One region of the Streptomyces sp. TS71-3 genome, then DNA from elsewhere that is predicted to be linked to it. Evidence: riboswitches for the same ligand, from Rfam matches in the RefSeq annotation. Region 1 holds a riboswitch; each other region holds the start of a gene.
The links. A riboswitch is a leader RNA that binds a small molecule or an ion and turns the genes downstream of it on or off. The one in region 1 is predicted to bind cobalamin.

Region 1 (7,025 bases):
TGTGGAGCTGGAAGTCGGGGCTCGACCTCCAGACGGTGGCCAAGGAACTCGGCCTGGACGTGCGGACCCTGCTGCTCCGGGTACAGGTGCTCGCCGACGACGGGCTGCTCTCGCCGGGCGCGTCCTCCGCGTCGGCCGGCACGCCGTCCGACTACACGAGAGGCGAGTACACGAGAGGCGAGTACGCCAGATCGGACTATCCGAGGGGCGACTACACGAGAGGCGACTACACGAGGGGCGACTACGCCCGGACCGAGTACCAGAGCCCACCCCCCGCGGACCACCGCCGCCGCTCGGGCCGCCACCGCCGCCACCACAGCGAGGCCTACACGGCCTTCTTCAGCCCGACCACCACGTTCCCCTCCTACTCGCAGCACTGAACCTGAGCGAAAGCTTTCTGCCGACGCCGCGGCCGACACCCCGGCCGGCGCCCCCGGGTCCCTGACGCCCCCATGCCGCCGACAGGCGAAGCCCCCCGCCCCCTCCAGGGCCGGCGGGTGATGAGCGACGTCTCGCGCGCCCCCCCTGCTCAGGCACGGCAACGCCCAGGGAACCCGACACCTATGGCCGGTTCGAGGACGAACCCGACCGAGCCCCAGAAGAACCCGACCGAGCCCCAAGAGAACTGCCGGCTCAACCTGGCCGTGAAGGCCCCGAAGGACTTCACCCACGCCGTCGCCGGCCTGGACTACCGCGACTGCGCGTCCCTCAGACGACGGCCGCGCGGTCCTGCTCCGGCCCGGCCCCGTCCGCACCCGGGTCGGGGACGGAACGGGGCCAGGTGCCGATCCACACCTGCGTGATGGCGCTGACGTACCGGGCCCCGCAGCGGTCCGACGGGACGACGAGCTGGCTGCCGTCCGCGTCCAGCGGGTGGCCGTCCATCCTGGTGGCCAGCAGCACCGGGGCGTCGCAGAAGTCGGCGTCTATCTCCGCCCAGGAGAGCAGCGCCTGGTGGCCGTCGCCGCCGGTGACGGCGAGCAGGAAGCGGGAACGGTCCTTGCGGCGCCGGACGTCGAAGACGGGACCGGCGTCGAGGGCGACCTCCCGCAGCAGCGGGCCCTCGAACGTGTGGTGCTGCGGGCCGTTCGTGGCGCAGTCGAAGACCACCGCCGCACGGTGCTGGCGCCAGCGCGTGCGCAGGTCCCCGACGGAGAGCTGCGCGGGCCGGTGCAGTTCGCCGCAGAGCGAGAACAGGCTGCTTCGCGTGCCGAGTCGGTTCATCCGACCGCCCCCTCAAGGTGTCACCCGTGTCATGCCCCTTCCCGGACACCAGGGAACCTCAAAAGCGAGCCGGACGCCATGCTTCGCTTGCATTCGATGGCCGAAGAGCGCCCTTCACCTTGCAGATGCCGTGCAGAGGGAGAGTGGCCGCCGGGCGCCGTCAGCCCTCGTCGAGTTCCTCCGCGAAGTGCCGGAACCCCTGGCGGCCGGCGTGCATGCTCCACAGTGTCTGGGCGAGCACGGCCGGGTCCTTCCTCGGGTGCCCGGGGGTGATCGCGCCGGGGATGACGAGCTGCGCGACGTGGATGCCCGCCCCGGCCAGCTCCTCGTGGAGCATCTGGGCGAACGCGCTCTCGGCGGCGAACGCGATCGAGGTGCCCGCGAGGTGCGGCCGGGGCCGCACGGCGGTGCCGCCGTTGACGAAGAGGACGGTGCCGCGGCCCAGCGTCCGCATGCCGGGCAGCACCTGGTGCACGGCGGCGACGGGGCCGAGGACGGAGAACTCGATCGGGCCCACCAGGTCGGCGGGGGTGGTCTCCAGCAGCGGCCGCATGAAGTCCTTCTGCGGCAGCGGGCTGTACTGCATCACCTCGATCGGACCCAGCGTCTCGGTGGCGTCCTCCAGGGCCGCGGAGAGGGCGGCCGGATCGCGCGCGTCCGCGGCGAAGGCGCGCGCGGTCACCCCGTCGGCGGTGAGGGCGGCGGCGAGCGCGTCGCCCCGCTCCTGGTTGCGGGAGATGAGCGCGACGTCGAGGCCCTGCCCCCCGAACTGCCGGGCGACCGCGGCGCCGAGGCCCGGTCCCGCTCCGATGATGGCGATGGTGGTCATGACCGCTCCTGGGTACGTCGGGTGCCGGGCACGGGGCACGGGGCACACGGCGCCACGGCGCATAGCGCGCGGCGCACGGCCTGCGCGCCCCCGTGCAGTCTCGCAGTACGCCCCCGGTGCGCCCGGGAAGACAGGGCCACGTCCGGGCCGGAGGGTTGCGGCCGGGGGTTGAGGCCCGGGGGCAGGGCTACGCCCCGGCCGGGGGTCCCGGCGGTCACGGGTGGCGGAACCGGCCGGTCGTATGCCGGTGCGGGGAGAAGCGGCGGATCGTCGTCCGCGCCGGGCCGGGCCAGGACCCGGGGTCGGGATGCCCGGAGCTGTCGGCTCCCGCCGGTGCGGTGCCCTGCTCCCGCGCCGCCGCGCCGCCCTGCTCGCGCGCCGCTCCGGGTACCGACGCGGCGCGGTGCTCGTCGTGCGAGGTCCACTCGGCGTAGTTGAGCACCCGTGAACCGTCGGCGCTGACGTGGAAGTGCGTGGAGATCAGGCCGGGCGGCGGACCCGACGCCGGCAGCGCGAACGTCGCGTCCACCCACTGCCGGGCCCGCACCAGGTCGGGCGCGTCGAACTCGTGGCCGACCAGCACGATGCAGCCGGGGATCCGGCGCAGCCCGAACTGCCTGCCGCGGCAGCGCAGATACGGCACCGTGCCCACCCACTGGGTGCCCGGCACCGCTTCGGTGACCTGCTCGGCCAGCCGCGGTTCCGAGGAGGCGGCGAAGGCGCGCGCCGCGTCGTCGTTCGCCCACTGCGAGAGCTGGGCGACCCACGGCCCGTCCGCGCCGGTCAGGCACGACCGGGAGAGCAGTCCCCCGGGCCAGCGCCCCGCCCAGGTACCGGCCACCGCGTCGGCCACGACTTCCTGCCTGCCCGGCGGTGCGGCCCACTCGCTGAGCAGGGTGACCCCGGCCTCGGGACGGCTCATGTCCGGCACCGCACCACGGCCGTGTTCCATCGCGGTTCCCACTCCCCTCGGAGGCCTCCTGTCCAGTGGGTACCCGCCTGGGCGCGGCCGACCCGGTCCCAGGGCCCGGAGAAGGCCGGGACGGCATCTGCGGACCCCGGTGATCTGACAGCCCCGTCGTGGCTCTCCTCTTGGGCGCACCAGCGCCCACCTGGGCCCCGAAGGGGCGCGGGGAGCTGCGCGAGCGACCAACCACCCGCCGGTGGTCCGGGCACGACGGAGACTGCCCCCTCGGGACGGCGGCGATCCAACGGTTTCGTCGTGGCTGGTCGCTCCCCCACTGCCTTGAGGACGTGGGAGGTGCCCCCATCCCCGCGCCCCTAATCCCGCCGGCCCACGGCCGCAAAGGCGCCCCGAAAGGGGCGCGGGGAACGGCGCGAGCAACCACCACCGGCCGGTGGTCCGGACACGACCGAAACAGCCCCCTCGGGACGGTGACGACCTGACGGTCTCGTCGTGGCTCCCCTCTTGAGCGCGCTCCAGCGCCCCCAAAGGGGCGCGGGGAACGGCGCGGGAACGGCGCGAGCAGCCCCCACCGACCGGCGGTCCGGAGGCAACCGGAACAGCCCCGTCAGGACGGTTCCGCTCCGACCGCCGAATCGTGGCCGCCCCGGCCACCCACCCGGCGCCCCGCGCCCCGCAACACCCGTTCCGACAGCTCGCCGAAGATCAGCCCGAACGCCGTCCACAGCACGAGCTGGATCGCCAGGGCCGAGAGCCTGAACTGCCACAGCAGGCTCGCCGGGAAGTCCTTCGGCACCTCGTTGACGGCGGGCAGGAACGCGTACGCCAGCCCGACCGCGACGACGAAGCCCGCACCGGCGGCCACGGTGGCGTACCAGGTGCCGAGCCGGGGCGCGAGCCGCCGCCCGGCGATCACCGCGGCCACGGCGAGCAGCACCGCGAGCAGCATCATCAGGAAGTACAGCGCGGTCCGCTTGCCGATGGTGCCGGGGTCGCCCACGGAGGGCGGGTTGGCGGGGTACTTCAGGAACGGCACGAAGTAGACGGCGACCAGACCGGCCAGCGACACCAGCATCGCCGTGGCCCGCGGCCCGAAGCGGCCGGCGCGGCCCAGCGCGAAGCAGAACGCCAGCGCGACGATGCCGCCGAAGGCGACCCCGTACACCAGCACGCCCGTCGCCAGGCCCGCCGTCGACTGGAGCGACCGGCTGACGACCGCCATCTCGTGCTCGTGGGAGTGCGCATCCTCGAAGGCGATGGCGGAGTCGACCCGCGGCTCGCCCAGCAGGTATGCGACGACCAAGGCGAGCACGCCCGCGGCGAGACCCGCGAGCATGCCACGCACCAGAAGATTCCGGACAGCGGAGGAGTCGACTGACCGCTCGGCCGCCCGCTCGTCGGACACGGTGCCCCGGCCCGTCAGTGGCAGGGGAAGCCGAGCAGGTGACGGCCGTCGTGCACCCACTCGTGCACGTCGGTGCCCGAGAACACGGAGGTGGCGCCCTGCTCGGCGCCGACGAAGTACAGCAGGACGAGCATCAGCACGCCGAAGAAGACCGCCCAGGGGAGCACGGCCCGCACGGAGAGCTTGGGAACGGGAAGAGGCTGGGTGGTGGCCGATTCCGTGGCCGGCGATGCGATGGACTGCGCCATGATGGGACCTCCTGCGGGGAACTCGCGTCCCGATAGGTGGAGCTCGGTCGGCACGGCGGGTCTGGCTCGTCCGGTGGATGCCGGACATACAGTGGCGCGACCGCCCCGGTCTCCCACCGGGTTCCGCCGTGTCGCGTGAATATCATCGGAACCGTACCGCCCGGCCGCCCGCAGGCCAACACCCCCTTGTGCGGCTCGAACGGCCCACCGCCGCCGGGTCCGGCCACCCAACCCGCCCGTGCCAGGGGCGACTTGGGCCCCGCCCGGCGGCCGGGTACCGGCGCGAGAAGAGCACGGAGCCCCGTATGACGGTCCGCGTGACCCTTGTCTCATCCGCCGCCGGCACGGCCCTGGCCGGCGCCCGCTTCGAGGCCGGGCACCCGCTGACGCCCGCGGGCCGGGAGTCGGCGAGGGCCGCGGCGGCGGCACTGCGGGCCACCGCCGTTCCCTCGAAGCGGCGCCCCGTACCCGCCCGAGCGCCCGCCCGCCGGAAAACCGGTGGTGCCCCCCGACCACCCCTGCCACGCTCACCCGCATGACCGACCGTCCCGTGCCGACCGGCCCCGCCCGCCCTGCCGCCACCCGCTCCTTCGACGACCTGGTCGCCGAGGCCGGTGCCGTCTCCGTCGACGGGTGGGACTTCTCCTGGCTGGACGGCCGGGCGACCGAGGAGCGCCCCGAGTGGGGCTACCAGCGGCAGATCGGCGAGCGGCTGGCACGCGTGCCGTCCGCACTGGACCTGGAGACCGGCGGCGGCGAGGTGCTCGCCGGAGTGCCGCGGCTGCCGCCGCTGATGGCCGCGACGGAGTCCTGGCCGCCGAACCTCGCCAAGGCGACGGCCCTGCTGCGCCCGCGCGGCGTGGTGGTCGTCGCGGACGACGGCGAGCCGCCGCTGCCCTTCGCGGACGGCGCCTTCGACCTGGTGACCAGCCGTCACCCGGTGGCCGTCCACTGGCCGGAGATCGCCCGGGTGCTCCGCCCCGGCGGCACCTACCTCTCCCAGCACGTGGGCCCGGAAAGCGTCTTCGAGCTCGTCGAGTACTTCCTCGGGCCGCTCACGGACGAGCAGCGGCGGGGCCGGCACCCGGACGTCGCCCGCGGCGGAGCCGAGGCGGCCGGGCTGGAGGTGGTCGGCCTGAGGAACGCCCGGCTGCGGATCGAGTTCTTCGACATCGGCGCCGTCGTCTACTTCCTGCGGAAGGTGATCTGGATGGTGCCGGGCTTCACCGTCGAGGGCCACCGCGACCGGCTGCGCGAGCTGGACGCGCGGATCCGCACCGAGGGCCCCTTCGTCGCGCACTCCGCCCGCTACCTCATCGAGGCCCGCAAACCGGCAGCGTGACGCGGCGGCCGTACCCCCGAACAGCACACCCCGGCGACGACGCACCCGAACAGCGCATCACCCGCCCCGTGCACCCGAACGGCGCACCGGCGCCCCCGCTTCGGGTCCCCGCCGGGCGTGGCGCACCGCGGCGTGCGGGAGACGGGGCCGCGGTGCGGGTGATCATCGACGCATGGACGCCACCCTTCACCTCGCCCAGCGGCCCGAGGCGGACGCCCTGCTGAGCCGCAGCCCGCTGGCCGTGCTGGTCGGGATGCTGCTCGACCAGCAGATCCCGATGGAGTGGGCGTTCACGGGGCCGTACACCATCGCGCAGCGGCTCGGCACGGACGACCTCGACGCGTTCGCCATCGCCGCGCACGACCCCGACGACTTCGCCGCGCTGCTCGCCGCCACCCCCGCCGTGCACCGCTACCCGGGGTCCATGGCGACCCGCGTCCAGCGGCTCTGCCAGTACCTCGTGGAGCGGTACGACGGCCGGACCGAGGGGGTCTGGGAGGGCGCGGCGAGCGGTGCGGAGGTGCTGCGGCGGCTGGTCGACCTGCCCGGCTTCGGGCGGCAGAAGTCCCAGATCCTCCTGGCCATGCTGGGCAAGCAGCTCGGCGTCCGCCCCGAGGGCTGGAGGGAGGCGGCCGGCGCGTACGGCGAGGAGGGCGCGCACCTGTCCGCCGCCGACATCACCGGCGAGGAGTCCCTGACGAAGGTGCGCGAGCACAAGCGGGAGCTGAAGCGGAAGTGACGGCGCACATCCGGCCGTTCCGCGCGCGCCACGCCACTCCGGTGCGCCGCGCCACTCCGGTGCGCCGCGCCACTCCGGTGCGCCGCGCCACTCCGGCACGCCACGCCACTCCGGCACGCCGCGCCACTGCGGTGCGCCACGCTTCCGCGTGCGCCGGACCACTCCGGTGCGCCGGGCCCTCCCGGGTACAGCCGGGCCCGTCCACGTACGCCGGGCCCGTCCGCGTACGCCGGGAAGTTCCGCTCGCGCCGGGCCGTCACGGGTGCGCGGTGAGCGCGCCGGCATGCCGGGACGGGGCCGGCCGGGGGGCGGC
Region 2 (7,025 bases), 340 kb from region 1:
GCGGCTGCCGAAGACGATCCGCGGCTATCCGACGCACTTCGGCGCCACCGAGGAGGCGCATGTCCGGGTCATGCGGATGACGGACGGGCCCGTCCAGCACCGGGTGGACATCGTCTCCCCCGGCGACTGGCTCACCGGCGCGCTCGGCTTCGACCCGCGCGAGCCGATCGGCCTGGCGGAGTGGCTGACCACGCCCGCCCAGCGGCTCGCCGAGGTGACGGGCGGGGCGGTGTTCCACGACGGGCTCGGCGAGCTGGAGCCTGCGCGTGCCGCGCTCGCCTGGTATCCCGAGGACGTCTGGCGGTACCTGCTGGCCTGCCAGTGGCAGCGGATAGCGCAGGAGGAGGCGTTCGTCGGCCGGTGCGGCGAGGTCGGCGACGAGCTCGGCTCGGCCGTCGTCGCGGCCCGGCTGGTCCGCGACCTGATGCGGCTCTGCCTGCTGATGGACCGCCGCTACCCGCCCTACGGCAAGTGGCTGGGCAGCGCCTTCGCCCGCACCGCCGCCGCGCCCCGGCTCACCGCCGACCTGACGGCCGTGCTCGCCGCCGCCGAGTGGCAGGCGCGGGAGGCGCACCTGTGCCGGGCCTACGAGACGGTGGCCCGCGCGCACAACGCGCTCGGGCTCACCGCACCGCTCGACCCCGCCGTCCGCCCCTTCCACGACCGGCCGTTCCAGGTACTGGACGCGGGACGGTTCCGGGCGGCGCTGGCGGACGGCATCGTGGACCCGGCCGTGCGCCGGCTGCCCGCCACCGGGGGCGTCGAGCAGTTCGTGGACGGCACCGACGCCCTCGGCTCGGACGACGTCCGGTCGGCTCTCCGCGTCCTCTTCGAGTGAGGGGGCCGGGCAGCAGTGAGGGGGCCGGTCCCGGCTGCGGGAGTCGGTCCCGGGTGACGGGTTGCCGGTCCCGGGTGCGGGTTGCCGGTCCCGGGTGCGGGTGTCGGTCCCGGGGTCAGAACCCGCGGAAGACGCCGTCCTCCTCCGCGGCGTCGACGAACTCGCTCCAGTCCATGTTGGCCAGGGAGATGTTGTTCTCGATCGACCACAGCTCCTCGGCTATGACGCGCAGCTCGCCGTGATCCCCCTCCCCTTCGTCCTCGTCCCAGTACCGCAGCACGGTGAGCAGCGGCATCCCCGGCGCCGTGAGGGCGGTCCTGTCGGCGACGATCAGCAGGCGCTTGTCGGGCGCCAGCGCGAGGAGCTGCTCCGCGGTCAGGTCGCCGTGGTCGGGATCGTCCACGACGTGGACGTACGCGAGGAAGTCGTCCTCGCTCGGCGTCTCGACCGCCGTCCGCAGCGCCTGCCAGGCCGCCTCGTCGGAGAAGTCGGTGCGGATCAGCAGGGTTTCGTCCGTCTGCGGCAAGCTCTTCAACACGATCTCTCCCTCAGTGCGCACGGCGACTCAACGGGCCGGCCCGCGCCGGCCCGTCGCACCATCTGAGAGGGAAGGTATCCGCCGGGTCGGACAGTCCGGCTCAGGCAGCCCAGCTCGGAGCCCGGCTCGGGCAGTCGCCCAAGCCCTCCGCGCTCACCCGTCCTACGAGCCCCCGGCCCCCTCCGCGTCCTCCGTGCCCTCCTCCAGTGACGCCTCCGCCTCCAGGAACGCCTCCCGGAGGGCCGCGAGGACCGCCGGGTCCGGCTTGGACCACATGCCGCGGGACTCTGCCTCCAGGAGGCGTTCCGCGATGCCGTGCAGGGCCCAGGGGTTGGCGTCCTGGAGGAACGCGCGGTTCTCCGGGTCCAGGACGTACGTCTCGGTGAGCTTGTCGTACATCCAGTCGGCGACCACGCCCGTCGTCGCGTCGTAGCCGAAGAGGTAGTCGACGGTGGCGGCCAGCTCGAAGGCGCCCTTGTAGCCGTGCCGGCGCATCGCCTCGATCCACTTCGGGTTGACCACCCGGGCGCGGAATACCCGCGAGGTCTCCTCGGTGAGGGTGCGGGTGCGCACCGTCTCGGGGCGGGTGGAGTCGCCGATGTACGCCTCGGGGGCGTCGCCGGTGAGCGCGCGGACGGCGGCGACCATGCCGCCGTGGTACTGGAAGTAGTCGTCGGAGTCGGCGATGTCGTGCTCGCGGGTGTCGGTGTTCTTCGCGGCCACCGCGATCCGCCGGTACGCCGACTCCATCTCGGTGCGCGCCGGGCGCCCTTCGAGCCCGCGGCCGTACGCGTAGCCGCCCCACACGGTGTAGACCTCGGCGAGGTCCGCGTCCGTGCGCCAGTCGCGGGAGTCGATGAGCTGGAGCAGGCCCGCGCCGTACGTGCCGGGGCGGGAGCCGAAGATGCGGGTGGTGGCGCGCCGTTCGTCGACGCCTGCCGCCAGGTCGGCGCGGGTGTGGGCGCGCACGTGGTTCTGCTCGTCCGGCTCGTCGAGGGAGGCCGCCAGCCGTACCGCGTCGTCGAGGACGGCGACGGTGCCCGGGAACGCGTCCCGGAAGAAGCCCGAGATGCGCAGGGTGACGTCGATGCGGGGGCGGCCGAGGTCGGCGAGCGGCACCGGCTCCAGGCCGGTGACCCGCCGCGACGCGTCGTCCCACACCGGGCGCACCCCGAGCAGCGCCAGCGCCTCCGCGACGTCGTCGCCCGCGGTGCGCATCGCGCTGGTGCCCCAGAGCGACAGGCCCACCGACGTCGGCCAGGCGCCGCCGTGGTCGGCGCGGTAGCGCTCCAGGAGGGAGTCCGCGAGGGCCTGGCCGGTCTCCCACGCGAGGCGGGACGGGACCGCCTTCGGGTCGACGGAGTAGAAGTTGCGGCCCGTCGGGAGCACGTTCACCAGGCCGCGCAGCGGCGAGCCTGAGGGGCCCGCGGGCACGAAGCCGCCGTTCAGGGCGTGCAGGGTGCGGTCCAGTTCGTCGGTGGTGGCGGCGAGCCGGGGCACCACCTCGCGGGCCGCGAAGAGCAGGATGCCCGCGACGGCCGCCGGTTGGCCCGCGGACACCCCGGGGACGGCCGCCTCGTCCCAGCCCGCGTCCTCCATCGCCTGGACGAGCGCGCGGGCACGCTCCTCGGCGGCGTCGGCCGCGCCGCGGGTCGCCGCGGACTCGTCGAGGCCGAGCGCCTCCCGCAGGCCGACAAGTGCCTCGCTGCCGCCCCAGATCTGCCGGGCCCGCAGGATCGCGAGCACCAGGTTGACCCGGTCGGCGCCGGCCGGCGGCGCGCCCAGCACGTGCAGGCCGTCGCGGATCTGCGCGTCCTTGATCTCGCAGAGCCAGCCGTCCACGTGCAGGATCAGGTCGTCGAAGCCCTCGTCGTCCGGGCGGTCCACGAGGCCCAGGTCGTGGTCGAGGCGGGCGGCCTGGATCAGGGTCCATATCTGGGCGCGGATCGCGGGCAGCTTCGCCGGGTCCATCGCGGCGATCTGCGCGTGCTCGTCGAGGAGCTGTTCCAGGCGGGCGATGTCGCCGTAGGAGTCCGCGCGGGCCATCGGCGGCACGAGGTGGTCGACGAGGGTGGCGTGCGCGCGGCGCTTGGCCTGGGTGCCCTCGCCCGGGTCGTTCACCAGGAACGGGTAGACGAGCGGCAGGTCGCCGAGCGCGGCGTCCGGCGCGCACGCCGCGGACAGGCCCGCGTTCTTGCCGGGCAGCCACTCCAGGTTGCCGTGCTTGCCCAGGTGGATCACGGCGTCGGCGCCGAAGCCGCCGTCCGCGGCGCGCGCTCCGAGCCACCGGTAGGCGGCCAGGTAGTGGTGCGAGGGCGGCAGGTCGGGGTCGTGGTAGATCGCGATGGGGTTCTCGCCGAAGCCGCGGGGCGGCTGGATCAGGATGAGGACGTTGCCGTGCCGCAGTGCGGCCAGCACGATGTCCCCGGCGCCGTCCGCGCCGTCCGCCCCGGCCCGGCTGCGGTCGACGAACATCTCCCCCGGCGGCGGCCCCCAGTGCCGCTCCACCGCGCCGCGCAGCTCCTCGGGGAGCGTGGCGTACCAGCGCCGGTAGTCGGCGGCCGGGATGCGGACGGGGTTGCGGGCCAGCTGCTCCTCCGTCAGCCAGTCCTGGTCGTGGCCGCCCGCGTCGATCAGTGCCCGGATCAGCTCGTCTCCGTCGCCGGAGGCGAGCCCCGGCACGGCGGGGGCGCCCGTCTCTGGGTCCGGCTCGCCGAGATCGTACCCGTCCTCCACCAGCCTGCGCAGCAGCGCGACCGCGGAGGCCGGGGTGTCGAGGCCGACGGCGTTGCCGATCCGGGAGTGCTTCGTCGGGTACGCCGACAGGACCAGCGCGAGGCGCTTGTCCGCCGCCGGGATGTGCGCGAGGCGCGCGTGCCGCACGGCGATCCCGGCGACCCGCGCGGCGCGCTCCGGGTCGGCGACGTACGACGGCAGCCCGTCCTCGTCGATCTCCTTGAACGAGAACGGCACCGTGATCAGCCGCCCGTCGAACTCGGGCACCGCGATCTGGCTCGCCGCGTCGAGCGGGGAGACCCCTTCGTCGTTCTCCTCCCACGCTTCCCGCGGGCTCGTCAGGCAGAGCGCCTGGAGGACCGGCACGTCAAGACCGGCCAGCGCGCCCGCGTCCCACGCGTCATCGTCCCCTCCCGCCTGCGCCTCGGCGGGCCTGCTGCCGCCGGCGGCGAGCACGGTCGTGACGATGGCGTCGGCGGCTCGCAGCTCGTCGATGAGCTCCGGTTCCGGGGAGCGCAGGGAGGCGACGTAACGGGGGAGGGGGCGGGCGCCGGCGTCCTCGATCGCGGTGCACAGCGCCTCGACGAAGGCGGTGTTGCCGCTCATGTGGTGGGCGCGGTAGTAGAGGACGGCGACGGTGGGGGCGGGGGCCGCTCCGGTTCCGGTCGACGGGGCGGTTCCGGTCGCCGGGGTGCCGGGGGTGCGGGGCGTGCGCTCCAGCGGGCCCCAGGTGGGGGCGGGCGCGGGCGGTTCGAAGCCGTGGCCGGTGAGCAGGACGGTGTCGGAGAGGAACCGGGCCAGCTGCTCCAGGTTGCCCGGGCCGCCGTGCGCGAGGTAGGCGTGCGCCTCGGCCGCGATGCCGATGGGAACCGTGGAGGCGGCCATGAGCTGGGCGTCCGGGGCCTGCTCGCCGGTGAGGACGACGACGGGGAGCCGGCGGACGGCGTCCCCCTCCGCGCCGGAGTCCGCGCCGCCCGCGCCGAGGAGCAGGTCGAGCCCGTCCTGCCAGGCGCGGATGCCGCCGAGGAGGCGGACGACCACGAGGTCGGCGCCGTCCAGGAGGGCGGGCAGGTCACCGAGGGGCAGCCGGGTCGGGTTCGCGTACCGGTACGGGACGGGGCCGGCGGCGGCGCGGGCGCTGAGCAGGTCCGTGTCGGAGGTCGACAGCAGCAGGATCATGCGGGGCCTTCCTCGGGGTGTCCACGCCCCGGGTGGTCGTGAGGACGGCGGGAGTTCCTGACTCACCCGGCCCGGGGTCACCCCGGACCGCGCTCACAGTGGCGGGACCGCGCCGGATTCACACCGGCTTCCTCCCTCGGACCCTCATCAAGGGCCCGCGCCGTCTCGGTCACCCGAATGGTACGGGGCGCCGGGGCACCTGCGGTGGGCTCTTCCCGGCCCGCACCCTCACCGCCGTACTCGCGACCCTGCGGCCGGGTCCGTCGCGCGGCCTCTTCGTCCCGCCCTTACCGGGGCCGAACAGCATGCTGACAGCTCGCTGACATGGAGGCGCCATTGTCGTGCGCGACCGCTCTGACCACGAGAAGGGCCCCGTATGAAGTCTGGTCGAACGCCACCGCCGGGGAGGACGACCGTGCCTGGGATCCGCCGGGCCGACCCCGCCTGCCGGACCGACCGCGCCCGCCGCGCCCGCGGTGCCCGCCGTGCCCGCGGCCTCGGCATCGCCGCCGTTCCGCTGGCCGCGGTCGGCGCCCTCCTGCTGGGGGGCGTGCCCGCCGCGGCGGTCATCGGGGGCCCTGGCGCCGGTGATCCGTACTTCCCCGACGACGGCAACTCCGGTTACGACGTGACGCACTACGACGTCCGTCTCGGCTACGACCCCGCACACCCCGGCCACCTGGACGGCGACACGACCGTCTCGGCGCTGGCCACCGACGACCTGGACCGTTTCGACCTCGACCTCAAGGGCTTGAAGGTCGCCGAGGTCCTCGTCGACGGGCACCCGGCGCGGGCGGTGGAGCGCGCGGGCGACCACGAGCTGGTCGTCACGCCCTCCGGGCGGCTGCGCCGCGGCCAGGAGTTCACCGTCCGCGTCCGCTACTCCGGCAAGCCCGACGCCGAGGGCTGGCATACCCTTCAGGACGGCGGCGCCGACGCGCTGGGCGAGCCGCACGGGGCGAGTTCGTGGTTCCCGGGCAACGACCACCCCTCCGACAAGGCGACCTTCGCCCTGACCGCCACCGTCCCCACGGGCTGGACGGCGATCGGCAACGGCAGGCCGGGGCCGACCACGGTCGACGGCGGGCTCACCACGTACCGGTGGTCCGAGGACCGGCCCATGGCCACGTACCTCGCGACGGTCGCGATCGACAGGTTCACGGTCCAGAGGTACTCGCTGGCCGACGGGACACCCGTCGTCGACGCCTACAGCCCGGGCGCGCTCGTCGATCCCGGGACGCCGAAGCTACAGGCCGAGGTGATCTCCTTCCTCTCCTCGGAGTTCGGGCCCTACCCCTTCGACTCCGCCGGCGGCATCGTGGTCAGCGGCCTCAGCGATCCGAACGCGCCGATAGACCTGGAGACGCAGGGCCGGCCCACCTACAGCGGCGGCATGTTCGACGCCTCGATGGCCCACGAGATCACCCACCAGTGGTTCGGCGACAGCGTCTCGTTCAGTGACTGGCGCGACGGGTGCATCGCCGAGTGCGTGGCGCAGTACGCGAACCAGCTCTGGAACGAGCACGAGGGGATGGATCTCGACGCCGACTTCTACGAGGCCGTCCTCAAGGACAACCTCGACGATCCGTCCTTCTGGAACGTCCCGCTCTACGACGCCGGTGCGGGCCACGAGTTGGATCCTGCCCTCTACGACAAGGGCTCGCTGATGATGCACGCGCTGCGGCGCACCGTGGGCGATGCGGATTTCTTCGCGACCCTCAAGGGCTGGACCTC
Region 3 (7,025 bases), 1.4 Mb from region 1:
TCGGGTTCCTCGGGCATGCCGGAGACCAGGTCTACCAGCTCGCCCAGGCGGTGCTCGGCAAGCACGTGCACGGCGAGATCGACCCCCACCTGTGGCAGAACGTGCGCAACGCCGAGGCGTACGTGAAGCTCATCCGGGACACCCTGATCGGCAAGGATCCCGCCGGAGCCGCCGTCTACCGGGCCAACGCCGCAAGGTACCTGGCCCGGCTGGACAGGCTCGACGGCTATGTGCGCAGCACCGTGGCGAAGATCCCCAAGGCGAACAGGAACCTGGTGACCACGCACGACGCCTTCGCCTACCTCGCCCAGGCCTACGACGTGAACGTGGCCGGCTTCGTCACCCCCAATCCTGCCAGCGAGCCGTCCCTGGCCGACCGGCGCCGACTGGCCGACACGATCCGCAACCTCCACCTCAAGGCTGTGTTCCTCGAACCCAACCTCAAGGCCCGCTCCTCCGAGCTGACCCAGCTCGCGGCCGAACAGCACATCCAGGTCTGCCCGATCTACGGTGACACCCTCGACTCCCGCGCCCCCACCTACGTGCGGATGATGCGCTTCAACGCCGACTCACTCCTCGCGTGCCTCGCCCCCCGAGCAGCCCGGCAGCCACCCACCGACGCCCTGACCGACCGGAAGACACCATGATGCGCGACGCCCTCACCCCGCACCGCAGACCCCGGCGCCTGCTGTCCCTGGCCGCGACCGCGCTGCTCACGCTGGCCGCGGCCCTGACTCCCGCCGCCGCCCGGGCGGACGGCCCGGGCGACCCGGCACTGGACCAGACGATCGGCGCGGACGAGCCGATCGTCCACGGAGACCACGTGATCGGGGCCGGGCACGTGGACATGGGCCCCAAGTTCGACGGCGGGGCCTGGAAGTTCCTCATCCGCGACGACGCCCACAAGGCCGACGCGAACGCCGCCAGCGTCTGGCGCTATCCCGGCGAGACCGTGCTGCGCGTCGTCGACGCGGCGAAGGTGACCGTCCCGGACAACTCCGCCTACTCCTTCATCGGCGCGGCCCCCGGGGCCGGGGTGTGGGTCGTGCCGGAGACCCAGAACCCCGACGTCGTCTGGGCCGGCTGGAACACCCAGGACCCCACGGTCATGAACAAGCTCGACCGGGGCGCCACCATATCGGTCACCGGGGTACAGGGCCCGGGCCAACTCACCGTCTATCTTCAGTCCGGTGACTTCGGCGCCCCACAGGTGCTGTGGAACTCCCGGAAGACGGGTGACCAGCAGGTCTGGGTGGACACCAACACCCACACCCACGCCAACTGGGTCTTCACCAAGCCAGGTGTCTACCTGGTGCGGATGCGGGCGTCGGCGACCCTGACGGACGGCACCAAGGTCTCCGACACCGAGCTGGTCCGTTTCGCCGTCGGCACCGCCACGTCCACCGACACGGCGCTGGCCACGGCGTGGAAGGGCAGGACCCCCACTGACTCCTCCTCCGCCCCGGCCTCTGCCGCCTCCTCCGCCCCGCCGACGGCGCCGACGAAGACGGCACAGGAGACCCAGGCCGGCGCCTCCTGGGGACAGGACCCGCTGGTGCTGGCCCTCATCGGCGCGATCGTGCTGGTCGCCGTCGCTCTCATCGTTGGGTTCACCCTCGTGATCGTGCGCGGCAACCGGGCCAGGCGCCGTGTCCTCGGCGCCCACGCCGGGGCCCCGTCGGACGGGGGTGACGGGCGGTGACGGAGGAATCCACCACCCCGGCTCTGGCGGTGGACAACGTATCCGTGGAGCTCGCGGGCAAGCTCGTGCTGGCCGATGCCGCGCTCAGCGTCGACCGGGGCGAGCTGGTCGGCCTGATCGGTCCCAACGGCGCCGGCAAGACCACGCTGCTGCGCACCGTCCTCGGCCTGCTGCGCCCGGTGGCCGGGCAGGTGCGGATCGACGGCCACCGGACGCGGCCCGGACGCACACCGATCGGGTACGTGCCGCAACGCCACGACTTCGCCTGGGAGTTCCCGCTGTCGGTGGCGAACACGGTCATGACCGGTCTGACCGGACGCCTGGGGCTGTTCCGCCGTCCGGGGCCGGCCGAGTGGGAGGCCGTGGCCGACGCCCTCGACCGGGTACGGATGAGGTCGCTGGCTGACCGACCCGTCGGGCAACTGTCCGGGGGACAGCGTCAACGGGTGCTCGTGGCCCGGGCACTGGCCCTGCGCCCGGCGCTGCTGCTCCTGGACGAACCGTTCACCGGCCTGGACATGACCACCCAGGAGCTGCTGTCGGAACTCTTCACCGGCCTGGCCCATGAAGGGCGGGCCGTGTTGATGACCACCCATGACATCCTCTCCGCGCTCGACGGATGCGACCGGCTCGCCCTGCTCGACCGCACCGTGATCGCCGTCGGCACCCCCGCGGAGCTCACGGCGGACCTCTCTCCGTGGACGGCGACGTTCAAAGTGAGCGAGAACTCCGCCCTGTTGCGCATCCTGAAGGCGGCCTGACATGAGTCCGATCGAATTCCTGACCGACCTGCTCAACCCCGATCTCGCGTTCCTCCCCAAAGCCCTGGCCGTCGCCCTCATGTCGTCCCTCGTGTGCGGCGTGGTCGGCACCTACGTGGTCCTGCGGGGCATGGCCTTCATCGGGGACGCCGTCTCCCACGCGGTCTTCCCCGGCCTGGCCGTCGCCTTCGCCGTGGAGGGCAACCTCGTGCTCGGCGGCACGCTCGCCGGGGTGGCCACCGCCGTCCTGGTGGCGGTCTTCTCCCAGAACCGGCGCCTCAACGAGAGCTCCGTCATCGGCGTCTTCTTCGTGGCCGCCTTCGCCCTCGGCGTCGTCATCATCTCCCAGGCCCCGGGATACGCCGGCAGCCTCGAACAGTTCCTGTTCGGCTCCATCACCGGTATCCCCACATCCGACCTGTACATCGACGCCGTCACCTCCCTCGTCATCCTGGCGGTGCTGTTCGCCCTGCACAAAGAGCTGGTCACCATCTCCCTGGACCGCGAATCCGCCCGCGCCATGGGGATTCCCGTGTTCCGGCTCGACCTCGTCCTCTACGTCCTGGTCACCCTCGCGGTCGTCATCAGCGTCCAGACCATCGGCAACATCCTCGTCCTGGCCCTGCTGGTCACGCCCGCGGCCACCGCCCGGATGCTCACCGACAGGCTCGGCGTCATGATGGTCCTCTCCCCGGCCGCCGGCGCCCTGGGCGCCCTGGTAGGCCTCTACGTCTCCTGGGGCTGGGACCTGCCCACCGGAGGCACGATCGTCCTGGTCCTGACAGCCGACTTCCTCCTGGCCTGGTTCCTCGCCCCCCGCCAGGGCCTGATCGCCAAGGCATGGCGCCGCCGCGCCCGCGCCGGCCTGCGCACGTCCGCCCCCCGCCCTCGGACGGCGACCGGAGAACCACCCGAAGCCGCCGGCACTGCCGCACCCCCCGTGGCCGGGGAAGGCGGCCCCCCCAAACGCCTCCAGGACCCGTCCCCGAGCCCCCCGCCGCGCCCGTCCGGCAGCGACATGGAGCCGGCAGCCCGCAGGTCGGCCGCCGACTCCGGCGCCGCCCCCCGCCGCCGGTGGATGCTGCCCGCCGTGGGCGCCGCTCTCGCGGTCCTCGGAACGGGCGCGCTCGTCGCCGCCGTGCTCGATCCCAGCGCCCAGGCGACCTCTGGCGGATCGCCCCGCACGGCGCCGCCTCGCACGCCGTCCCCGGCCCCCTCGCCGGCCGGTACGCTCCCTTCTTCTTCGGGCACCCCGATCGCCGAACTGCCTGATCCGGCCTGGGTCACCCGGACCGCTGAGGCCGCCGGCATCCCCGAACGAGCCCTGACCGCCTACGCCGGGGCGTCCCTCGCGGTCGCCGCGACGGACTCCTCATGCCACCTGGGGTGGAACACCCTGGCCGGCATCGGCGAGGTCGAATCCCGGCACGGCACCATGAACGGCGCCGGCATCGGCCACGCCGGCGAGGCCACCCCGACCATCATCGGCGTCCCTCTCAACGGCCATCACGTCGCCAGGGTGCCGGACACCGACGACGGCACTCTCGACGGGGACAGGACATGGGACCACGCGGTCGGCCCGATGCAGTTCATTCCGGCGACCTGGACCACGCAGGCCAAGGACGGCAACGGCGATGGCAGGAGGGACGTGAACAACATCGACGACGCCGCCCTCGCCGCCGGCGTCTACCTGTGCCGGACCGGCGGGGACCTGGCGGTCGCCGGCAACTGGATCGCCGCGATCAACGCCTACGACTCGGGGGCGGATTACAACCGGAAAGTCGCCGAGGCCGCCAATCGGTACGCCTCCGTCCGGTAGGCCGACCTGCTCTCACGGTCCACCTGACCCGCTGACCTTGCCTGTGCCCTGTCAACGCGAAGCGCTGGGCGCGCCGCACCCGGCGCGGCCACATCCGGTGGGCCTGCCGGCCGACACCTGTTGCGTGGTCGCCTTCGGCCGTCTGGCGGACACGTTCGGACGGCGTTCCACGTACCTGCCGATCCCCGCAGGGCACCCCCAGTGAAGTGCGTCGCAGCCAGGAGTTCGAGAACTTGGTACGTTGCCGGGGCCGTGGTGCACGGGAAACCGGTCCGAGTCCGGTGCGGCCCTCGCCACTGTTGCCGTGGAGTGTCGCGGCCCTCGCCGACCGGCTTCGCAAGCGGTCGGGGCCACTGAGCATCCGGAAGGGCGTTGCTCGGGAAGGCCGGCTGAGACGCGTCGATGCGGAAGCCAGGAGACCGGCCACGGCGCTACGTGTTCCACGAGGGTTTTGGAGGAGACGTGCCGAGAGGCCCGCTGCGTTCGTGTCGATCCATTCGCTCCATATCCACCAGAGGTTCCGCGCGTGCCGGTCGCGTGGTGGCGACCTTGCTGTCCGTCTGCGCTCTCGGGGCCTGCACCGGCGCTCCCGCGTCCGGCGGTGCGGCGGACAGCGCGAAGCAGGCGCCGGTGAGCGTGAGCAGTTGCGGGACCGCGGCAACGGTCCAGGCGCCTCCCAAGCGGCTGGTCACGCTCAACGAGGGAGCCACGGAGGTGGCGTTGTCGCTCGGCCTGCAGTCCCGCATGGCGGGAACGGCGTATCTCGACGACTCCATCCCGGCGAAGTGGAAGGCGGCCTACGACTCCGTCCCGGTGCTCTCCAAGGAATACCCGACGAAGGAGAAGCTCCTCGCGGCCCGTCCCGACTTCCTGTACGCCTCCTACTCCAGCGCGTTCACGGACAAGGTCGCCGGCACGCGTGACGAACTCCACGGCGAGGGCATCCCCTCGTACCTCTCCCCGTTCGGATGCGGCGACGACAAGCAGGTGCCGCCGGTGTCCTGGCAGTCGGTGTGGGGCGAGCTGGGCGACGTGGCCGAGGTCTTCGGCGTGACGCCGCGGGCCACCGCCATTCAGAAGCAGCAGAAGCAGGAGCTGGCCGAGCTCGCCAGGACGGGCGCGGGCAAGGGCCTGGACGTGCTGTGGTACGACTCGGACACCAAGACCCCGTTCGTCGGTGCCGGACACGGCGGGCCGCAACTCATCCTCGGCGCCGTGGGAGCCCGCAACGTCTTCGGGCATCTGCCGGGCGGCTGGCAGAGCGTGAGCTGGGAGAAGGTCGCCGCTGCCGATCCGGATGCCATCGTGCTCGCGGATGCCAGTTGGGACACGGCCCAATCCAAGATCCACTACCTGGAGCACGATCCGGTCCTGAGCAGGCTCACCGCGGTCCGACACAGGGCGTTCGTGGTGGTGCCGTTCTCGGAGTCGACTCCCGGGGTTCTCCTCGCGGACGGTGCCTCCCGGGTGTCCGCCGGGCTGGCCAAGCTGCACCTCGGTTCATGACCGGCGTGCCGCGCCCCGCGGCACGGGCGGCCGGCCCCGGCCGGACGGCGGCGGTCCTGGCCCTCGGCGTCGGGGTGCTGCTTGCCGCCATGCTCCTCGGCCTCGCCGTGGGCTCGCAGCACGAGCCACCGGGCACCGTGATCGATGTCGTCGCTCGCCGTCTCGGTCTGGGCAACCCGCGGGTGACGCTGCTGGACGACCAGATCGTCTGGCAGTTGCGACTGCCGCGGGTCCTGGGGGCGGCCGCCACGGGTGCCGGACTCGCGGTCTGCGGTGCCGTGTTGCAGACGCTGACGGGCAACGACCTGGCCGATCCGTATCTGCTCGGGATCTCCGACGGAGCCGCCGCAGGGGCGGTGACCGTGATCGTCCTCGGCGTCGGGGCCTCTGGAGCCGCGGCCGCCGGAGCCGTCTCGGCGGCTGCCTTCGCCGGCGCTCTGCTCGCCGTTGTCGTCGTCCTGGCGCTGGCGGGAGCCCGTACCTGGTCGCTGCCCGCTGCCCGCACCGTGCTCGCCGGAATCGCGGTGGGGCAGATGTGCGGGGCGTACACGTCGTTCGTCGTGCTCGTTCTCGGCGACCGCGACGCGGCGCGCGGTGTCATGGAGTGGACGCTGGGCTCGGTGGCCGGGGTGCGGTGGCACACCGCCGTCTTCCTGATCGCGGTGGCCGTGGCCGGCACGGTGATCACGACCTCGTCCGCCCGCGATCTGGACGCCTTCGCCTTCGGCGAGACGGCCGCCCGTTCCGTCGGCGTGCACGTCGAGCGCACCCGCTGGACCCTCGTCGTCACCGCCGCACTGGTGACCGCGTGCCTGGTGGCCGACACCGGTGTCATCGGTTTCCTCGGCCTGGTCGTACCCCACATGGTGCGCCTCGTCTGCGGCCCGCGCCACGCGCTCCTGCTGCCCGTGTCGGCGCTGCTGGGCGCATCCCTGCTGGTGGCCAGCGACGTCGTGGCGCGCTCGGTCCTCCCGGACCAGGAGATTCCCGTCGGCGTCATCACCGCCGGACTCGGAGCGCCGTTCTTCGCCTGGTTGCTGTGGCATCGGGGGCGTGCCGACGGGAGAGCGCGGTGACGGCGAAGTCCCCCATGGAACTGCGCGCGGAGGAACTCGGCGTGCGCATCGGCGAGGCCACGCTGCTCGATGCGGTCACGCTCGTGTTCACCCCGGGCAGGACCACGGGCCTGCTCGGGCCCAACGGAGCGGGGAAGACCACCCTGCTGCGCGTGCTCGCC
Region 4 (7,025 bases), 1.4 Mb from region 1:
GGGCCGCCAGCGCACGGGCCAGCGACGCGCGTTGCAGTTGACCTCCGGAGAGTGCGCCCGGGCGCCTGCTGAGGTCGCCGGGGTCCAGGCCGAGCTTCCGGGCCAGGGCGGCGGCCTCGGCGAGCGCCTCGTCGCGCGGGCGGCCCCGCAGGTGGTGCGCGGTGTCCGCGATCTGGCTCAGCACGTCGCGGAACTCGTCGAAGGAGGCCCTGCTGTCCTGGTGCACGTACTGCACGGCCCTGAGCTGCTCCCGGCTGCGGTTCTCCAGCGCGACCGGCAGTTCCCGGCCCCGGTGGAGCACGACGCCGCCGGTGGCGGGGGTGAGCCCCGCGAGGGCCCGCCCCAGGGTGGTCTTGCCCGCACCGGAGGCTCCGGTCAGTGCGGTGCGGCTGGCGGGCGGAAGGACGAGGCTGACCGGCTGGAGCCGGGGACACGCCGCACCCCGGCCCGCCACCGCGAGGCCGCGTACCTCGATGCCGCGTTCCGCTAGGGTGCGCGGTCCGGCCGCGTCGGCGGGGCCGCGCGGCGCGCGGCGGTACTCGCGCAGCAGCGGGTGGTTCGACCCGGTGAGGACCGTCCGGGCCGGCCCGGTCTCGACGATCCGGCCGTGCTCCAGCACGGATATGTCGTCCGCGAGCTCTGCCACCAGCCGCATGTCGTGGGTGAGCAGGAGCAGCGCGGTGCCACCCGCGGTCACCTGGCGCAGGCGTCCGGTCAGGACCGCCGCGGTGTCCGCGTCGAGCCCGCTGGTCGGCTCGTCCAGGACCAGCAGGCGGGGCCGGGAGACGAGGGTGGTGGCGAGGGCCATGCGCTGCTGCTGCCCGCCGGAGAGCTGGTGGGGGTAGCGGCGCAGCAGCGGAGTGTCTTGGGGCAGTCCGGCGGCGTGCAATGCCGCGTTCACATCGCGGTGGCGGTCGCCGCGTCCGCGTCGCCTGCGCCGGTCGTCGGAGGGGTCCGATGAGCTTGCCAGGGCCGCGAGTTCGTGGAGGGTGCCTCCTACCCGCCGTACCGGGTCGAGGACGGACGCCGGATCCTGCGGGAGGTGGGCGACCCTGCCGCGGCGGATCCGCCGGCGCCGGGCTTCCGGAAGGGAGAGCAGGTCAGCGCCCTCGATCCGGGCCTCGCCGCTCAGCTCGACGCCTTGCCGGGTCAGGGCGAGCGCCGCGAGGCCCAGGGTCGTCTTGCCGCTGCCGGAGGGCCCGATGAGGGCCAGGGTGCGGCCGGGAGCGAGGTCCAGGTCCACGCGGTCCAGGAGCACGTGGCCCGCGGTGGTGCGCGCGCTCAGCCCCCGGCAGCGGAGCAGGGCGGGAGCGGCGGAGCCGGCCGCGGCGCCGTGGTGGTCCCGTGGTGTGCCACGAGGCGGCCGTGCCGAGGAGCCGGTGGTGGCGGGTGATCCGGTGGCAGCAGCGGAGGCCTGCTCCCCGGCCACTTCGGCGGAACCTCCGCGGGCCTGCTCCCCGGCCGTCCCGACCGTCTCGCGGGGCGGCCCCGACGCGGGCCCGCGACTCCTGCCGAGCAGCCGGTCCACGCCGAGGTTCGCGCCCACGCACACTGCGGTGAGCAGCCCGGCCGGTACGAGGACGGCAACCGGCTGGAGGAAGAGCGCGTCGGTGTTCCGCTCGATGAGCACCGCCCAGTCGCTCGCGTCGGACGGCAGGCCGAGCCCGAGGAAGTTCGCGGAGGCCAGCAGGTAGAGGATCAGCGCGTACCTGCTGCCGGCGTCCGTGGCCAGGGGCCCGAGCGCGCAGCGTGCGACGTACCGGATCTCGATGTGGCGCCGGGGCACGCCCTGCTGGCGCATCGCCTCCACCGCCGTACGGCACCCCGGGGCGAGGGCCGCGGCGCGCACGAGCCGCGTCACGGCGGGGAGTTGGACCAGCGCCGCCGCGGCGACCAGGCTGCCCCGGTCGCTGCGTCCGGCGGCCGCGAGGCTCATCAGCAGGAGCAGGGAGGGAAGGGCGAGCAGCAGGTCGAGCCCGCGCATCACCGCCTCGTCGGCCCAGCGGCGGCGGGTGCCCGCGGCGTACAGGCCGAGGGGCAGACCCACCGCGTAGGCGGCCAGGAGGGCGGCCGTGGTCATGCCGATGACGGAGCGGCCGCCGGTGAGGACGAGCGCCAGCACGTCGCGTCCGAGGACGTCCGTGCCCAGCGGATGCCCGGTGCCGGGCGGGAGGAAGGGCGCGGCTCCCGGCGCCGTGGAGCCGGCGAACAGTGGCCCGGCGAGCGCGGCCAGCACGGGCGCTCCGAGCAGGAAACACACCAGCACGTCCACCGTGACGGCGCCGAGGCGCCCGGCGGGACGCGGGGCGGAGTAACGGCCGCTCATGCCCGTCCCTCCCGGCGGGGTGTCAGGCCCCGCACGGCGAGGTCGGCGCAGAGGTTCACCACGACGGCCGTGATCGCGAACACGAGCGCGTATCCCTGGACGGCCGGCATGTCGCGGTCCTGGACGGCGTCGACGAAGCCGGTGCCGAGCCCTCCGACGGCGAACAGCGACTCCACCACGACCGTTCCACCGAGGAGTCCGTCGACACACCGCGCGAACTGCTGCACGGCCGGCGCGAGGGTGCCCGGAAGCAGGTGCCGTAGGAGGATCGTCCGTTCGGGCACGCCCAGCAGTCTCAGGTGCGTGGCGACGGGGCCGTCGCGCTGCTCCGCGATGCCGATGCGGACCTGCCGCGCGAGGTCGCAGAGCTGGCGGCAGACCAGCACCGTCACCGGAAGGATCAACACCGCCGGCCGGGTCAGCACGTCCAGGCCCATGAGGCCGGCCGCGGTGGCGGGAAGCGCGCCCAGGTCGAGGGAGAGCCACGCGGTCAGAAGGAGGCCGAGGACGAATTCGGGCACGGCGTGCAGCGCGATCGCGGCGGCGCTCAGGCCCCGGTCGGCCGCCGACCCCTCGCGCAGGCCCGTGAGGACGCCGAGGCCGAGCGCGAGGGGGACGAGCAGCGCGAGGGCCGTGGCCGCGAGCACCGCCGTCGCCGCCAGCCGGCCGGCGATCTGCTCGGTCACCGGCATGCCCGTCACCAGCGAACGGCCCAGGTCGCCGTGGCAGAGCGCCGCCAGCCAGTGGACGAACCGCTCGGCCGCCGGACGGTCGAGCCCGAGTCCGGCGCGGGCCAGCGCCGCCTGCTGAGGGGTGCCCTGCTCCCCCAGCACCGCGTCCACGGTGTCGCCCGGCAGCAGGGACGTGAGAGCGAAGACCACGACGAGGACGACCGCGCACTGCACGGCGGCGAGACCCGTCCTCGTGACGGTGTAGCGGAGCACCGTCCCGCCGGCGTCAGGAGAGGCGGGCCCGGTCGAACCGGGCCCAGTCGCAGGAGTTGGGCGGCGCGGCCCGCAGCCCGCCGACCGAGTCGGCGTGGCCGACGATCCAGTCGCTGAAGGCCCAGACGAGCTGTCCGTCGTCCTCGCGCGCCAGCCGCTGGGCACGGGCGAGCAGTTCGAGGCGTACCGCGTCGTCCCGGGTGCCGGTGGCCTGGGCGATCAGCCGGTCGAAGGGCTTGGAGCGGTAGCCGGTGAGGTTGTCCGAGGCGCCGGTGACCAGCCTGGACCGCAGGTGGGTGATGACGGGGAGGGTGGCGGTACGGCTCTGGGCCGCCACGCCCTTCGTCTTGATCTCGCCGAAGTAGGTGCCGGCCGAGCGCGTGTGGGGCGTCACCTTCAGGCCGATGTCGCTGAGCTGGTCCGCGATCAGCGAGGAGGCGTTGCGCCAGGACGGGTCGGCGTCGCTGGTCTCCAGCGGAACCGCCAGCCCCTCGGCACCGGCCTCCTTCAGCAGGGCCCGGGCCCGGTCCACATCGCGTTGACGGGGTGGCAGGGAGTCCGGGTAGCCGTGCAGGCCCATGCCGAACAGGTCGTTGCCGGGCGTGCCCCGGCCGGAGAGCGCGACCTCCACGAGGGCCTTGCGGTCGAGGCCGAGGGTGAACGCCTCGACGAGCCGGTGGTCGTCGAACGGCGCGCGGTTCAGCCGCAGCAGGATCGCCTGCATGGTGCTCAGCCGCGTCTGGAGCAGGCTGACGCCCTTGCGCCGGGTCACCTGCGCCGCGGAGGCCCCGGACAGGTCGTGGGCGTAGTGGACCTGGCCGGAGAGCAGCGCGCCCAGCCGGGCGCGTTCGTCGTTGACGGGCACGAACTCCAGCTCGTCCATGTGCGGGCCGCCCGACCAGTGGTCGCGCCACGCGGTGAACAGCGCGTTGCCGCCGGGCCGGAACGAGCCGTAGCGGAAGGGGCCGGAGCCGATGGGACGGGTGAAGTCGGTGGTGCCCGCGGGCACGATCTCGGTTCCCGGGGCGCCGAGCGCGGTGGGGAACTCGAAGTCGGGGTCCTTCAGCACCAGGGTCAGGTCGCGGCCCTGGGCACGGCTCGCCTCGAAGTCGACGGCGGCGAAGAGCTGCTGGGAGACGGCGACGGTGGCGGGGTCGGCGATGCGGCAGTAGTTCCACAGCACGTCGGCGGCGGTGACGGGTCTGCCGTCGTGGAAGCGCGCCTCGCGCAGATGTATGTGCCAGCGGGTGCCCGAGCGGTCGCTCTCCCATGACTCGGCGAGCCGGCCCTGCACGGACATGTCGTCCTTGTAGGTGAGCACGCTGTCGTAGAGGGCCTTCGCCCGCGCCTGGTCGATGAACAGGGGCACGGTGTGCGGGTCCAGGGTCTCCTGCGAGCCCCCTGCGCTGAAGGCGGCCCGCAGCCGGGACCGGCCGGAGTCCGGGCCGCCGTCCTCGCCGCCCAGTCCACAGGCGGCGAGGGTCGTGGCGGCCGCTGCCGCTCCGGCGCCGTACAGGAGTCGCCGCCGGCCGAATGACGATGTCATCGCTTACTGAGCCTTCCCTGCTCTCGGCCGGGTCCGGGAGCAGGGAGTGGAGCGGTGCCGGCGCCATGGGCGCATCGCTATCCCCTTCCCGGGGAGTCCACGCCCCGGACGGTCCGAAGAGGCGACGGGCCAGTCTCCTGGCTGCCGGATCCACGCTCGCCCCGCCTTCCAGCCTCACGGCCGTGGCGTGTGGGGTTCGCTCCCCGGTCACAGTGGCGGGACCGCGCCGGACTTCCACCGGCTTCCTGGCTCCCGTCGCCCATGTGTACGGCTCGCATTGTGCCAGAGGCTCCGACGTGCGGTGAGGGCCCGGCGAGGAACGGGGAGCCCGCCGCGCTCCCCTGCCGCCGGTGCGCATGAGAGGCACCCGCCGGTGCCGCCCCCCGGCCCACCTCTGAGGTCGGCCGGGAAGGGCGTGCGGTTCCCGGGACTCCGATCCCGACCGCGTGGGCCTGTTCACACACCGCGGCCGGGAACCTCGCCGGCCAGGCCACCGACTGCTGAACGAGACCGGCGATCCGCGGTCGTCGCCAACGCCACAGGGAGGGCCCGCCCCATGACCACCCAGCACACCGCTCCGGCCACCACCGGAACGTCAGGGGCGTCCTCGGGCACGGCTCCGCCAGGGGCCGTTCAGGAGGGGGACCGGCCGGCACGGAACGGCGACGGGCCCGACAGCGCCCGGCCCGGCTTCTGGAACGACCTCCGCCCGGTGATGCTCCGGCTGCACTTCTACGCCGGCGTCGTCATCGGCCCGTTCCTGCTCGTGGCGGCCGTCACGGGACTGCTCTACACGGTGACGCCCCAGCTGGAGTCCGTCCTCTACCACCACGAGCTGACCGTCACGCCGCATGGCTCCGCGGACCCCCTGGCCGACCAGGTCACGGCTGCACGCAAGGCCGTGCCGGACGGCAAGCTGGTGTCGGTCAGCCCGCCCCCGGGCCCCACCGACAGCACCCGCGTCGTCTTCGACGCGCCCGGCCTGCCGGACGGCTACAACGTGACGGCCTTCGTCGATCCGTACGACCACCACGTGCTCGGGACGCTGCGCACCTACGGGCAGTGGCTGCCGGCCCGCGCCTGGCTCGACAGCCTTCACCGCACCCTGCACCTCGGGAACTTCGGGCGGAACTACAGCGAGCTCGCCGCGAGCTGGCTGTGGGTCGAAGTGCTCGGCGGGCTCGCTCTCTGGCTCGGCGCACCCGGCCCGCGGCGGGGCCTGCACCGCGGGCTGCTGCCGCGCGCCGGACGGCCGGGCCGCCGCCGCACCCTCTCCTGGCACGGCACCGTGGGCCTGTGGGTGTCCGCGGGGTTGCTCGGCCTCTCGGCCACGGGTCTGACGTGGTCGGCGCACGCCGGCGCGAACATCGGCAGGATCCAGGACGCGCTGGGCGGCGGCACCCCCGCGGTGGCCGCCGGGCCGGCCGGCCCCGGCACGGGAGGCGGCTCGGCCCGTGACGTGGGAATCGACGCGGTGGCCCGGTCCGCCCACGAGGCCGGGCTGAGCGGTCTGCTCGTCATCACACCGCCCACCGAGCGTGGCGCGGCGTACGTCGTCGAGGAGAACACCAGGTCCTGGCCCGAGAAGCAGGACTCCGTCGCCGTCGATCCGGGCACGGGCAGGGTCATCGCGACGCTCAGGTTCGCCGACTACCCGCTTCTTGCGAAGCTCACCCGGTGGGGCATCGACGCTCATATGGGGCTCCTGTTCGGGCCCGTCAACCAGATCGCGCTGGCGCTGCTGGCGGTCGCGCTCATCTCCATGGTGCTGTTGGGCTACCGCATGTGGTGGCTGCGCAGACCCACGCGGACCGGTGGTCGGGCTTTCGGGCGCCCTCCGGTCCGCGGCGCGTGGCGTCGGCTGCGCGGGAGGGTGCTGGCCCCCGCGGTGGTCGGGGCCGCCGTCCTCGGTTACTGGCTGCCTCTGTTCGGCCTGCCGCTGCTGGTGTTCCTCGCCGTGGACGTCGCGGCGGGTGCCGTGTGCCACCGCCGCGTGGCGGTCGCGCGGTGATCGCCGCGACGGGCCTGCGCTGGATCCTGACCGTCCTGTTCACCGTGCTGGCTCTGTACGCGCTGTGGCGTGCGCTGCGCTCAGACCACGCACCCCGCGCCACCCGCGCGCACGGGCCGGACGCGGTCGGGAGGGTCGGCCATCTGCTGCACGCGGTGATGGCCCTGGCCATGGGGGCGATGGTGTGGCCGTGGGGCA

Region 2: linked by a shared signal. The riboswitch ahead of cobN (cobaltochelatase subunit CobN) and the one ahead of Sm713_RS27600 (CbtB domain-containing protein) in region 1 are both predicted to bind cobalamin.
Region 3: linked by a shared signal. The riboswitch ahead of Sm713_RS33060 (ABC transporter substrate-binding protein) and the one ahead of Sm713_RS27600 (CbtB domain-containing protein) in region 1 are both predicted to bind cobalamin.
Region 4: linked by a shared signal. The riboswitch ahead of Sm713_RS33190 (ABC transporter substrate-binding protein) and the one ahead of Sm713_RS27600 (CbtB domain-containing protein) in region 1 are both predicted to bind cobalamin.

Annotation. Positions count from the first base shown of each region.
Region 1 covers NZ_BNEL01000003.1:748,768-755,792, forward strand. The annotation lists gene Sm713_RS27575 (hypothetical protein) at 1-380, shown strand, start outside; gene Sm713_RS41760 (DUF4360 domain-containing protein) at 564-803, shown strand; gene Sm713_RS27580 (molybdopterin-dependent oxidoreductase) at 709-1,224, opposite strand; gene Sm713_RS27585 (SDR family NAD(P)-dependent oxidoreductase) at 1,385-2,053, opposite strand; gene Sm713_RS27590 (antibiotic biosynthesis monooxygenase) at 2,268-2,975, opposite strand; gene Sm713_RS27595 (CbtA family protein) at 3,586-4,326, opposite strand; gene Sm713_RS27600 (CbtB domain-containing protein) at 4,398-4,631, opposite strand; cobalamin riboswitch at 4,668-4,802, opposite strand; gene Sm713_RS27605 (class I SAM-dependent methyltransferase) at 5,167-5,973, shown strand; gene Sm713_RS27610 (HhH-GPD-type base excision DNA repair protein) at 6,146-6,712, shown strand.
Region 2 covers NZ_BNEL01000003.1:1,083,938-1,090,962, reverse strand. The annotation lists gene Sm713_RS29035 (DUF4037 domain-containing protein) at 1-838, shown strand, start outside; gene Sm713_RS29030 (hypothetical protein) at 954-1,376, opposite strand; gene cobN (cobaltochelatase subunit CobN) at 1,539-5,291, opposite strand; cobalamin riboswitch at 5,322-5,469, opposite strand; gene Sm713_RS29020 (M1 family metallopeptidase) at 5,707-7,025, shown strand, end outside.
Region 3 covers NZ_BNEL01000003.1:2,101,957-2,108,981, forward strand. The annotation lists gene Sm713_RS33040 (anchored repeat ABC transporter, substrate-binding protein) at 1-647, shown strand, start outside; gene Sm713_RS33045 (TIGR03773 family transporter-associated surface protein) at 644-1,702, shown strand; gene Sm713_RS33050 (anchored repeat-type ABC transporter ATP-binding subunit) at 1,699-2,463, shown strand; gene Sm713_RS33055 (anchored repeat-type ABC transporter permease subunit) at 2,465-4,282, shown strand; cobalamin riboswitch at 4,500-4,725, shown strand; gene Sm713_RS33060 (ABC transporter substrate-binding protein) at 4,823-5,788, shown strand; gene Sm713_RS33065 (iron ABC transporter permease) at 5,785-6,864, shown strand; gene Sm713_RS33070 (ABC transporter ATP-binding protein) at 6,861-7,025, shown strand, end outside.
Region 4 covers NZ_BNEL01000003.1:2,132,432-2,139,456, reverse strand. The annotation lists gene Sm713_RS33200 (ATP-binding cassette domain-containing protein) at 1-2,326, opposite strand, end outside; gene Sm713_RS33195 (ABC transporter permease) at 2,323-3,270, opposite strand; gene Sm713_RS33190 (ABC transporter substrate-binding protein) at 3,284-4,816, opposite strand; cobalamin riboswitch at 4,926-5,107, opposite strand; gene Sm713_RS33185 (PepSY domain-containing protein) at 5,373-6,827, shown strand; gene Sm713_RS33180 (DUF5134 domain-containing protein) at 6,824-7,025, shown strand, end outside.